DNA from 2 places in the Paenibacillus sp. GD4 genome. Region 1 is predicted to be linked to the other one. Evidence: riboswitches for the same ligand, from Rfam matches in the RefSeq annotation. Region 1 holds a riboswitch; the other holds the start of a gene.
The links. A riboswitch is a leader RNA that binds a small molecule or an ion and turns the genes downstream of it on or off. The one in region 1 is predicted to bind cyclic di-GMP.
Positions count from the first base shown of each region.

Region 1 (5,391 bases):
GCTGATGGAAAAGCTGGAAGAGGTAAAGGGAAATACCGGCAGCCTTATTTTGGGTATCGCCCACAGCAATTGTAATGAGAGGGCCATAGAGTTTATGAAGCGTGTTGTGAACGAATATGCATTTCAGGAGGTTGTCTTTTCCGAGATGGGTCCCGTGATCGGAACGTATGCGGGGGAAGGCGGCATCTTGATGACGTTCTCTTAAAAAGAAGAACCCATTCCTTATTCGAATGGGTTCTTTGCTTTCTCATTCACGGTAAGAAACAGCCAAACTCCGAAGATCAACAGACTGCCTGCTGCTGCCTGGAGCCAAGTAACAGGTTCGCCAAGCAGAAGAAAAGCGAGCAGTGTCGCACCGACCGGTTCTCCGAGAACGCTCATCGAGACTGAGGTGGCACTCATATATTTCAACAACCAATTGAACAAGTAATGACCGAATAGGGTGGGGACGACGGCAAGCAGTAAGAATAAGCCCCATTCTTTTGGAGGATAGGCACTAAAAGAGTAACCTGCTGCTGCATTATAGAATGCAAGGACGACGGCGGCCAGGACAAAAACAAAGAAGCTGTATACGAATGCGGAGATGTGCTCGCGCAGCGTTTTGCCCACCAGCATGTGAACGGCAACGGCAGCGGTGCCTAAGAAGGATAGGACGTCGCCGTACAGAGCGCTGCCCTCCAGCCCCCAATCCCCCCAGCCGATCAGCAATGCTCCGATCATGGCGATGGTCATCCCCAGGATAGCCGAAGCCTTCGTGCGGTGGCCGAACAGCAGGAATGAGCCCAGCATGACGAGCAGCGGCTCCAATGACATGATAGCGGTCGAGCTTGCTACTGTTGTATAACGCAGGGAGCCCATCCATAGTAAGAAATGAAGTCCCAGAGTAAGCCCGGACCAGAACAAAAGATGCCAGTCCTTCAGGCTGAGTCTCTTAACATCCGGCCAATGCTTCGGTAACAGAGGCAGAAGCAGGAGTGCTGTTAGGAACAGACGGTACATCGCAATGATTGATACAGGGGCCTCCGACCAGCGGATAAAGATGGAGGAGAAGGAGATGGCGATGATACCAATCAGGATAAGTAACCACAGCTGGGAACGAACAAGTTGCAATCGATTCATGTAATGTCAGGTCTCCAGAGAAAAGTAAAGTTGCAGAGCCTTACTAAAATATCAACCTTCGGTAAAAAAATCAAGAGAATTTGGTTGAAGCGGTTAAGCAAGGAGTATAATTCGTTACCCGGAAGGCGTTTATATTTTGTCAAGGATTCGCTTGTCTGTTATGATAATCTTAGAGTATTGCAGCAGGAGGGGGAAGAAGCGTAAGATGAGCAAGCGGTTTGTCATCGAAGCGGTTTTGACGGCCATCTATGGGGAATTGATGCTGCCAAGTCAGCCGGTTGATTATATTATTCCTTATTCCACGATAAGGGAGCTTTATGAGCTGAAGGACAGTCCGGAGCCCATAATGCCCGACCCGGCTGATGAGGCTCATGTACGGGTGAAGATTCAAGAGCTGATTGCCTTTTTTGAGGACCCGTTTAATCGCAAAAAAATCGAGCGGGCTCTGGCCGTGCCTTGGAGGATCAGTCCTCCGATGCCGATCAACGATAGGGTCACCTTCACCGTCATGAATTCCTTCGAGGACGCTCAATTCGGTGAAGGTTTCGATCCGATTGAAACCGAAATCATCCTCTGTGCCATGAAGGAGAAGGCACCTATTCTAACCGATCAGGTTGAGTTTCTTGAGAAGGCCATCGAATCGGAAATTGCCGCCCAAATCTATGATATCGACGATTTTGTATTTGCGGTAGAAGAGGGCATTTCCTTTGAGGAGTGGAAGTCGTTATAACGACACGAAGAAAGCCAGCCGGCAGATGATATGTTCATCCGTCCTGCTGGCTTTTCTCCTCCAAGTCCGGCGCTTATTGGGATTTCTTGGATACGTAGTCGCAGACCATTTGGACGGTGACCTGCGAACGCGTGGGGGAAATGCCCTTCATCGCATGTGCATTGATTTGTGCGGTCCAATAGTTAATCCGGTCTACCGTAAAAGCTTGGCCAGCCGCACAGGCAGCTACAGCTTGATCGATGGCTTCCTCGCGCTTCGCTTCCAGCTTAAGAAATTGCTCAAGATGGGAATTTTGCTTCTTCACATGGGAAGTTATTGCTTCATGTACACTCACGGGTAATCTACTCCTCATTCATAACATAACTCGCTGCGCCTATAATACTATAACTGTTTTTACTATACAATAGATCAAAGCAGGGAGGCTCCTATGCCGGGACACGAAGAGCTATTTGATATATTTGATCACAACGGGATGCGGATCGGAACGGCCGGCCGGACCGAGGTGCACCAAAAGGGATTATGGCACCAAACCTTTCAATGCTGGATTTGGACCGTCAGGGATGAGGGGCCGGTATTATTGTTTCAGCTAAGGCATCCGCAAAAGGATACGTTTCCAGGCAGGCTGGACATTTCGTGTGCCGGGCATTTGTCGGCAGGAGAGCGCGTGGAAGACGGCACCCGTGAATTGGAGGAGGAGCTGGGACTTATTGTCGATTATGCGGACTTGACGTTCTGCGGGATGTATTCTAGCAATAAGGTGCTTGCGGACGGAAGACGCGACTGCGAATTTTGTAATGTATTCCTGTACCGCTGTGACCAGCCTCTTTCAGACTACCGGTTGCAAGCCGAAGAGGTCACAGGGCTGTTCGAGATTCCTTTGAGCCGACTGGAGCTGCTTTTCTCAGGAGCAGCGACTTCCATACGCGCATCGGGCGTGGAGCTGAAGCAGGGCCGCCTGATTCCCGTAGAACGAAGCATTTCAGCGGGGGATTTGGTCCCACATGACCGTAGCTACTATGAGCTTATTCTCAGGCATTTACAGCACGGAGTCCGCGGGCAGTGAGCTATTTCAAGGGATTCCTTACACTCTCGGGAGGACGATTAGGTCCAATAGCGTAGGGAAAATCATGTCGATTTTGGCAGCAGGTCATGGTATAATTAACTTGGATTAACTACATATGGCATTCTCGATAAATGGCAAAACTGGCGAAAGCCAGCGACGCAAAGCTAAAGGGACTACAGTGAACAACCATGTCAGCCAGCTGCCGAAGGAATGGGGTCAGTATGAGTGTACCTCCCTTTAGGCATGCATAGGAAAGGGGGGTATTTGTGTTGCCAGCCTTCGTAACCAAGCGACGTAAGGTCAAACGGATTATGATCGTCGATGACTCGATGTTCATGCGAATGATCATAAAAAACATGATTTCGCAGGATTCTGAGTATGAGGTAGTCGCCGAGGCTTCCAACGGAAGCGAGGCCGTTCAAAGGTATGAAGAGTTTTGCCCGGATTTGGTCACGATGGATATCACTATGCCGGAAATGGACGGCGTTACTGCGCTGAAGGAGATCCTTTCCTTGGATCCCAGGGCTAAGGTCATTATGGTCTCAGCCATGGGTCAGCAGTCTTTACTGGTGCAAGCGATTGCAGCTGGAGCTGCAGACTTTATTGTGAAGCCGTTCGATAAACAAAGAATCCAGGATGCATTCGAGCATGTATTAAATAAATAGAGTAGAATGGAATGGAGTGGAGGAGCTATGGCGTCAAGTGCAGAAGCAGTACAGAAGGATGTCTATCAGGAGGAAGCTGTTAGCTCCTTGATCATGGAAGAGGTAACCCAATGCCTGAAGCAGTCCACGAAGGAGGAACTCCTTGAGCTGATGGATGCCTTGCAGGTGATTCGCGATTATTTGCAGGAATGCCATTAGGCGTATGAGTTGACTTCGGATAGGATATGCTATCCCTCGATAAGGAGGGACAAAGATATGGGCTCTATGGATGAGACGAAGGGAAACCGAGAGCGGGAAGACGTGCAGCCGCATGAACGCCTTGGGCTTCGAAGAGATGATAAACACGGGGTGGAAGCGGATATCGATGAGCATGGCGCCATCCAAGAGGATGATCGCCAAGGACTATGGACTTGATTCGGCAATAACTCAAGAGGCAGCGTTCGCATGACGATCGCTGCCTCTTTTTTTGTCTACATAAGTCTTTGATTGGTCGTAGGAGCCGCTTGGTATTGGGATGCTTGTACCAGTACGTCCATTTGCTGAATGCTCTGCTGCAAGCGCTGTTGAATTTCCATGATGCGTCGCTGCTGGGCCTCCATTTGTGTCTGAACTTGAGACTGCGCCTGCTGCAAATCCTGTTGCACTTGGATGAACTGCTGCTGTACATCGCGAACCTGCTGGGTGAAGTTGCTGAGTCCGTTCATGGCGATTGCCTGCTGGGCTTGACGGGCTTGTTCCATTTGTCTCTGCTGCTGCTGCTCAAGAAATTGCTGATAGGAAGAGTTTTGATTTTGCGGAAACATGGTGAGTACCTCCTGGTTGGTAGAATCCATTGTAACTATATTTTACTGTGTACAGGGAGTAACCGATTTATTCAATTCATTTAGAAACACGGATGATTCGGGGCCATCCATGAATAATAAAATAGCAAAAGCTTCACACTAGTTTTGATTTACAGAAAATTACACTTACGATGGAGGAAGTATATTGAAAAAGGCAGCATTGTTTTTCTTAGCGGCAGCGTTAGTATGGAGCTTAAGTGCCTGTGGAGGAAATAACCAGAAGGGTCAGTCTCAAGGTCAAGGTCAAGGCGGCCAAAGTCAAGCCAAACAGACGGGCAGTGACCAAGGAGGCGGAGATCAGGAGCAGAACGATGGCGGCGGAGGCCAAGGCGACCAGCAAAGCTCCGGCGGCGGGGGCGGCAGTGACAAAGAAGGCTCCGGGAAAGATAAGGAGCAATCCGGAATGGGGCAAGGCGGCTCCGGTGGAGGTAAGAGCGGCGGCGGTGGCGGGGCGAAATAAGGAGGAAAGACCGGGCAATCCGGTCTTTTCTTTTTTGCCAAAAGGAAATGAATTTGTAAACAAAGGAATAGAGATTGTATGATAGGAATAACCCGTCACATCAGGAGGTACCTATGGCCGAGCTTAGCAAAAGATCCTTCATTCGGACGTACTTTTACTCGTTATCCGTATTCATGCTGCTCATTATCGTGTATCTTTGGTTTACCTCAGGCCATACGATCCCGGAAGCCTATAAGGGGACGGCGGCAGATCCGGCAACCTTCCTCTCCCCGCAGCAATGGGAGCAAAGCGTTGTTTATTCCGCCCTGCGTAACGGCTTATTTTTTCTCAGCTACCCTTGGGAATGGGGCCTTTACCTCATCCTTCTGACGACCGGCTGGGCTCGGAAGTGGCAGGATCGACTCTCTCAATCCGTCCCGATTGCTTTTCTCCGACTGCCTGTTTTCGTACTTCTGCTTCAAGGCGCCGTCTTTTTGTGGTTTCTTCCGCTTCGGATCACCAGCTTTTCCTTG
Region 1 is NZ_JAVCYK010000001.1:255,166-260,556, reverse strand. It holds gene RAC89_RS01120 (DegV family protein) at 1-205, shown strand, start outside; gene RAC89_RS01115 (DMT family transporter) at 223-1,119, opposite strand; gene RAC89_RS01110 (ADP-heptose synthase) at 1,325-1,849, shown strand; gene RAC89_RS01105 (DUF2533 family protein) at 1,923-2,183, opposite strand; gene RAC89_RS01100 (NUDIX hydrolase) at 2,277-2,912, shown strand; cyclic di-GMP riboswitch class I at 3,036-3,119, shown strand; gene RAC89_RS01095 (response regulator) at 3,224-3,577, shown strand; gene RAC89_RS01090 (hypothetical protein) at 3,605-3,775, shown strand; gene RAC89_RS01085 (hypothetical protein) at 3,833-3,991, shown strand; gene RAC89_RS01080 (hypothetical protein) at 4,048-4,380, opposite strand; gene RAC89_RS01075 (hypothetical protein) at 4,565-4,879, shown strand; gene RAC89_RS01070 (M48 family metallopeptidase) at 4,993-5,391, shown strand, end outside.

Region 2 (5,391 bases), on a different contig from region 1:
CATTCCTTCTTTCGACCAAATACAAGAACTCAGAAAGGTTCTTAGGGACATCAGCATTGCACACTGGTATGGTGATGATTTATTCTCATGGCAGTGGTGGCTTCTCTTTGCTGCCTCCATCCTTCCATGGGTCCTTTGGTACAAGTATTTCCTGCCAAGAAAAGATCCATCTTTGGTCTATACGTATGGATTGATTTTGGGCGTAATGGCAACGTTCTGGGATGTTATAGGTGTAGATCTTTTGTTATGGGCTTATCCCACTAAATTAGTTCCAATGGTTCCTCCGTTATTCCCTGCAGATTTAAGCGTCATACCTGTAAGCTTCATGTTAATCTACTCGGCATTTAGGAATTGGAAGAGGTATGCATTGGCGACCCTGTTATGCTCTGCCTTTTTTGCCTATATCGTAGAGCCACTTTTTATTTCAAGTGATATGTTTGTAATCAATAAGCCCTGGACACATTCACACTCGTTTGTAGGATTATTTCTGTTAACACTTTTCTGTAAATGGTTTACTCAGAAAATTTACGCAAAATTTATCTCCAACCTCGGCTCGGCCTGATACGGCCATGCATAGCTCCGGCAAATAGCCTCAAGAACATGTTATTCAACGGAAAGCTCGTCAATTGCTTGAACAGCTAGTTCCAACGCTTTTATTCTTCTTGCTAAAAGGGTTCTTTGGGGACTGCCTGTCTTTGACTTAGTAAAACTGTTATTAATGGATGGTAATAAACCAGTAATAACATTGCGGGCTGCTCTTACATCTTCCTGAGTATATTGATGGGGGCTTTGATTCCAGATGTTTTCCAGCGCGGCCAAGCCGATGCAAACAGCCTTGAGTCGTTTCTTCGCTAGGGTCGTATTTGTACCATTATCCGTCATCTGGGAAATCGCATTCTCAAGCTTACTGATCGTCGATTGCAAAGATTTCAATGATTCCAACTTATCTACATCTGTTAATTTTTCCATGTCAGTACTGTCCTTTCCTTGTACCTGTCGATGTAAATCGTTCTTTACTTCAATGAAATTATGGGCAACCCCGTCTTAAATAAAAATGTTGTCTTAATCGGTATGCTGCTTGATCAGCTTCTGAAAACCAAGCGTCTTCTGGACTTTCCGGTAAAACGATCGAATCGATTCCTTGTCGCTGTACAGTTCGATCGTCTCCCCCTCTAGATAGGGCCTCCGGAAATACCGCCAATTGACACGAGTCCCGACATACTCCCAGCCGGCACCCGCATAAAGCTCGCAATATTCTTCCAGCTTCTCGGCGTTCATCGTATCCTGGTAATCCATCCGATACTCATACCCGACGCTCGGATCGTAATCGAAGCGGTAACGAATCATTCCCGGACGGTTCAGATGCAGCCCGCGTGCCGACAAGCCGGTCAACCAAACCTCGTCGCGCTTATAGTTCCAAACGAAAGAAAATCGGTTTTTGTATATCGATTTGGCGAGCCGAGCAACCTTACTCATGTACCATTCCTCACTAATTCTGTGACCTTTCGTCCGTTGCTTAACAATTCTTCCATTCGCTCCATTTCCGCCATCACGACTTTCTTGCCAAGAGGGGTAATCGCATAGGTTTTGCGGCGCGAATCCACCCCAACTTCGTCTGAAGGGACGATCAGTCCTTTTTTCATCAAATTATTAAGCGCCGTGTACAATGTTCCCGCCCCGATTCTGACGCGGCCTCCGCTCATTCTCTCCACGTCCTGCATCATGCCGTATCCATGTGCAGGAGATGCATACAGCGAAACCAAAATGTAGTAAAACGCTTCGGTCAAGGGCAGCATATCCCTGGTGTCCTCCAACGTGTCGCCTCCGTTCTCCATAACTATATCGTATGTCGGTATAATAACTAATGATATATCGACTGTCAATATATATGTACAAAATACGACGGCAGCCTTCGTTAATCGGCTGCCGTCGTGTTATGTTTGAGCTATCTCCTCTCCCTTATGCTTTCTAGTTCAATGTTCCGTCGAACTATCTCTTCCCAGAGTAATGTAATAAAATCTCTATGTAATTCCAATCTTACAGCATCTTTATAAGCCTTGATCAATAAATCTTCATCTAAATCCGATAAACCTATTTTTTCACTCATAGTCTCTGTCATCACCTTATACAAAAAGGTTGCTGTTTCGGCAACCCGGCTGCCGTGGATAGGCCCGTAGCTTTGCGTCCTTACTTTTCAGTAAGTTTGCTATTTCGAACAGTATAACTGTAATGTAAACCTAGACTAGTTTCATTTACAATATTAAAAATTGAAATATATGGTACTTTATAATCAAGTTTTTCTTAAGTTATGCTCCGAGATTACATATTCACTAATTGCAGCCGCGAAAAATCCTGGTGAAGCGAGCTTATTTTATTGATTTGCTCGATGCCATTATTCATGTTTGAAAAATTCAATTACCAACACAATTAAGCCAAGAATTGAAAGGGACACCACCCACTATCAAGTTGCTATCGTTCTCTGACAGCGTGCAAATGCCCTAATTATTATTATCTTCTTGAGTCTTTTTGTTTTGTCTGTATCGCATTATGGCAATAGGTAAGTTCAACACTCCAGTAAGAAAACAACATATAAGAGGTATCAATTGCGGCAGGGTAGGGTAAATTGCTTTTCCATCTCCTACAGGTCCAATTTTGGGTTGATGGCTATCCCACAAACCATACAGAAGACCCAAAAAAGGTGTTAATATGCAAATGACACTTGCAACTATATAAAACACAAACTTGTTCACTTCTCCTCCTCCTAACGATGAAGCTGCACGCGCCGAACTGCTCTCTGTGCATAGTGCTATCGACTAAGGATCGAGCTAGTGTAGTATTTCGTGTAATCTTCCACATGTTCCAAAAAATACCACAATCACTTATACGTCTCACTCCAAAAAATGTTTCATTTTGCGAGCTGTGACACAAAACAGTTCAAATATCGTCTAAAAAGCGGACGCACAAGGGACGAACCGCTCTTTTCTCTAATTTGCTCCTCCACTTCGGTTCCCCACACAACTAGTTTTCTTTGCCGTACCTTTTCTTCAAGCCATCGACTTCAATTTCAATACCAATATCGTTCGACCAACCAGTGTAGCCTGTTCCGTCCAGCAGCTTGCCTTCAAATGCCATGCCGACACTGACTTTCTGATGAGCCGGAAGCGTTATCGTTTTCGGTTCGAACTTGACCTTCGATGAACTTCGTATGAGATAAAGCCTGAGCGTTACATCCTTTTCCTTCCCAAAGTTAACCAGCGTAAGGGTGCAATCAGCTTTCGTACTCGCTTTCTCCGATCGATAGCTGCACTGGCTGTTATTTTTGGAAAAATCGACGGAAGCAACGGAATTGGAATGATAATGCACAAGAACCATGGCATGCTCGATCACGATCGGAAACAGAAACGGGAAGGCGATACAGCTCAGTACGATCCGGCTTCGAATTTTGGGAAACCGCACTTGATAATATTTCACCGCACCAATGTAACCAGTAATAATGACAAGCAGCCCAACAGTAACCGAGATATGAAGCCCCGAATCGTACTCAGCATTGGTCCACGGTGGTACTCCAGCCATTCTGAATATACTGTCTCCGAAAGAATAGCCAAGGTGGGTGTTAGATATGAGAAGCAGACCGATCAGAATGAGAACGAAAAACAGAACTTCTTTTCTATGCACTTCATCACCCCTTATATCGCCTAGCTCAGAATAATTTAAGAGAAGATGCTTCGCAACGTCAAGAAGGGGTGATCCCTTTCATTCTCAGATGACGAGAAACACCCCTTCTTGGCTTGTCCTGTAATAATTAGTCTTCTTCCTTTGGCCACCCGCCCCACAAATTGCCCATATGTCCGTCCGGGTCGCGGAAGGTAAAACCGTAACCACCTTGGGGCTTGTACACCATTTCGCCAACTGCGGCATCCTTCTTCTTTAACTCTTCATACGCTTCATGAATGTTGTCCACCTGAAGCGAGATAATCGGCTGAAGCTGCCCCCGGCTGTTCGTAAAGTCCAATTTCGGCACCTCCGGGCAGCGAACAAGCCCTAAACCGACACCTCCGACGTTGAGCCAAGCCTCTTGGTCGCCCGGGGTATATTCGAACGTGAATGGAATGCCAAGCATCTCCTTGTACCACCTCACGGAAGCTTCCAAATCACGAACCGGCAATTGGACAACCGCATAGTTTTTTACATTGACCGCCACAAAGTATTCCTCCCTCATATCGTTCCTCGCGAGAAAAATTCGATCAAATGGCCATCTGGATCTCGCAGAGTAAATGAGTAGTGCCCTTGCTATACGAATACATTCTCTTTCGTGACAGCATGGGCAGCGAGACTAAGGTAAGCACGGCAAATCATCACAGCCCACTGCTTAGACGGAGTGGGTGGGGTTTCGCATTTTATAGTTTTCGTGCCTTGATTACAAAGGTTACAGGAAGCATCTTTGCTTTTTTTGAAAAATCGCCGTTTCTCCTAGATTGCATAATTTCTTCATCAGATTCCTCAATCATTTGCTCAATGACAAATCCCTCTTTTGCTAACGCATTCACATAGGTTGATAGTTTACGATCCGATAATGTAAGTGTACTTTCGCCAAGAGTTACCGAATACCAAGATTCATCGAAATAGCATTTCTTAAAAACAAGCCTATCATTGTCTACAGCAACACATTTGTGTATCGGGTGAGACCAGCTGAAAATAAATATCCCGTCTTTTTTAAGGTAAGAAGCAATACGGCGAAAAGTCCCCTCAAGGTCGGTTGTCCAGCCTATGGCATAAATCGAATAAACAAAGTCAAAATAATCCTTTGGTATGCCGCATTCTTCTTCCATGGGAGAACAGATTAATGTTGCAGAAAGACCGCACGCTGTCAAATGCTGCTTTGTCTTTTCGATTTGGTTTTCCGATATATCCATCCCCCATAGTTCAGATGCTTTGCGTTCCCCAAGATATTGCAAGGATTGACCGCTTCCACAGCCTATTTCTAGCATCTTTTTCCCCGAGACATCGCCAAAAAGCCGGCACTTTTCCTCCGAGACAAAGGCTCCATAAAACGGAAGTGCGGTTGCTCCTAAAACATCATTTCCTGTTGTATTCCAAAATAAGCTATTTATTTCATGAATACTACTCTTATCCATGTCTACCGAAACTGCTCCAACCTCACGACCGCCTATCATGTTTGTTCTATAATCAGAATTTTTGTCCATACCGTCGTCCTCCACAGATACGATTAACCAATCATAACCAAATCCACCAAAACTATCATACCGTACATATGTTCTTGTGTAAATACCAGTCTATTACGAAATATAGAATGAGCAATATCGTTGGCTCAAGAAGAAAAGGCCGGAAGACCGCGCCACGCGACGACCGGGGGCAGCGTCCGGAGTCCGA
Region 2 is NZ_JAVCYK010000002.1:1,189,376-1,194,766, forward strand. It holds gene RAC89_RS27990 (CBO0543 family protein) at 1-562, shown strand, start outside; gene RAC89_RS27995 (hypothetical protein) at 604-969, opposite strand; gene RAC89_RS28000 (DUF2812 domain-containing protein) at 1,063-1,476, opposite strand; gene RAC89_RS28005 (PadR family transcriptional regulator) at 1,473-1,814, opposite strand; gene sda (sporulation histidine kinase inhibitor Sda) at 1,946-2,119, opposite strand; cyclic di-GMP riboswitch class I at 2,144-2,218, opposite strand; gene RAC89_RS28010 (hypothetical protein) at 2,499-2,750, opposite strand; gene RAC89_RS28015 (hypothetical protein) at 3,019-3,675, opposite strand; gene RAC89_RS28020 (VOC family protein) at 3,803-4,201, opposite strand; gene RAC89_RS28025 (class I SAM-dependent methyltransferase) at 4,398-5,204, opposite strand; gene RAC89_RS28030 (excinuclease ABC subunit UvrA) at 5,330-5,391, opposite strand, start outside.
Region 2: it holds a riboswitch for cyclic di-GMP, as region 1 does, so the genes downstream of both, sda (sporulation histidine kinase inhibitor Sda) here and RAC89_RS01095 (response regulator) in region 1, are expected to answer to the same signal.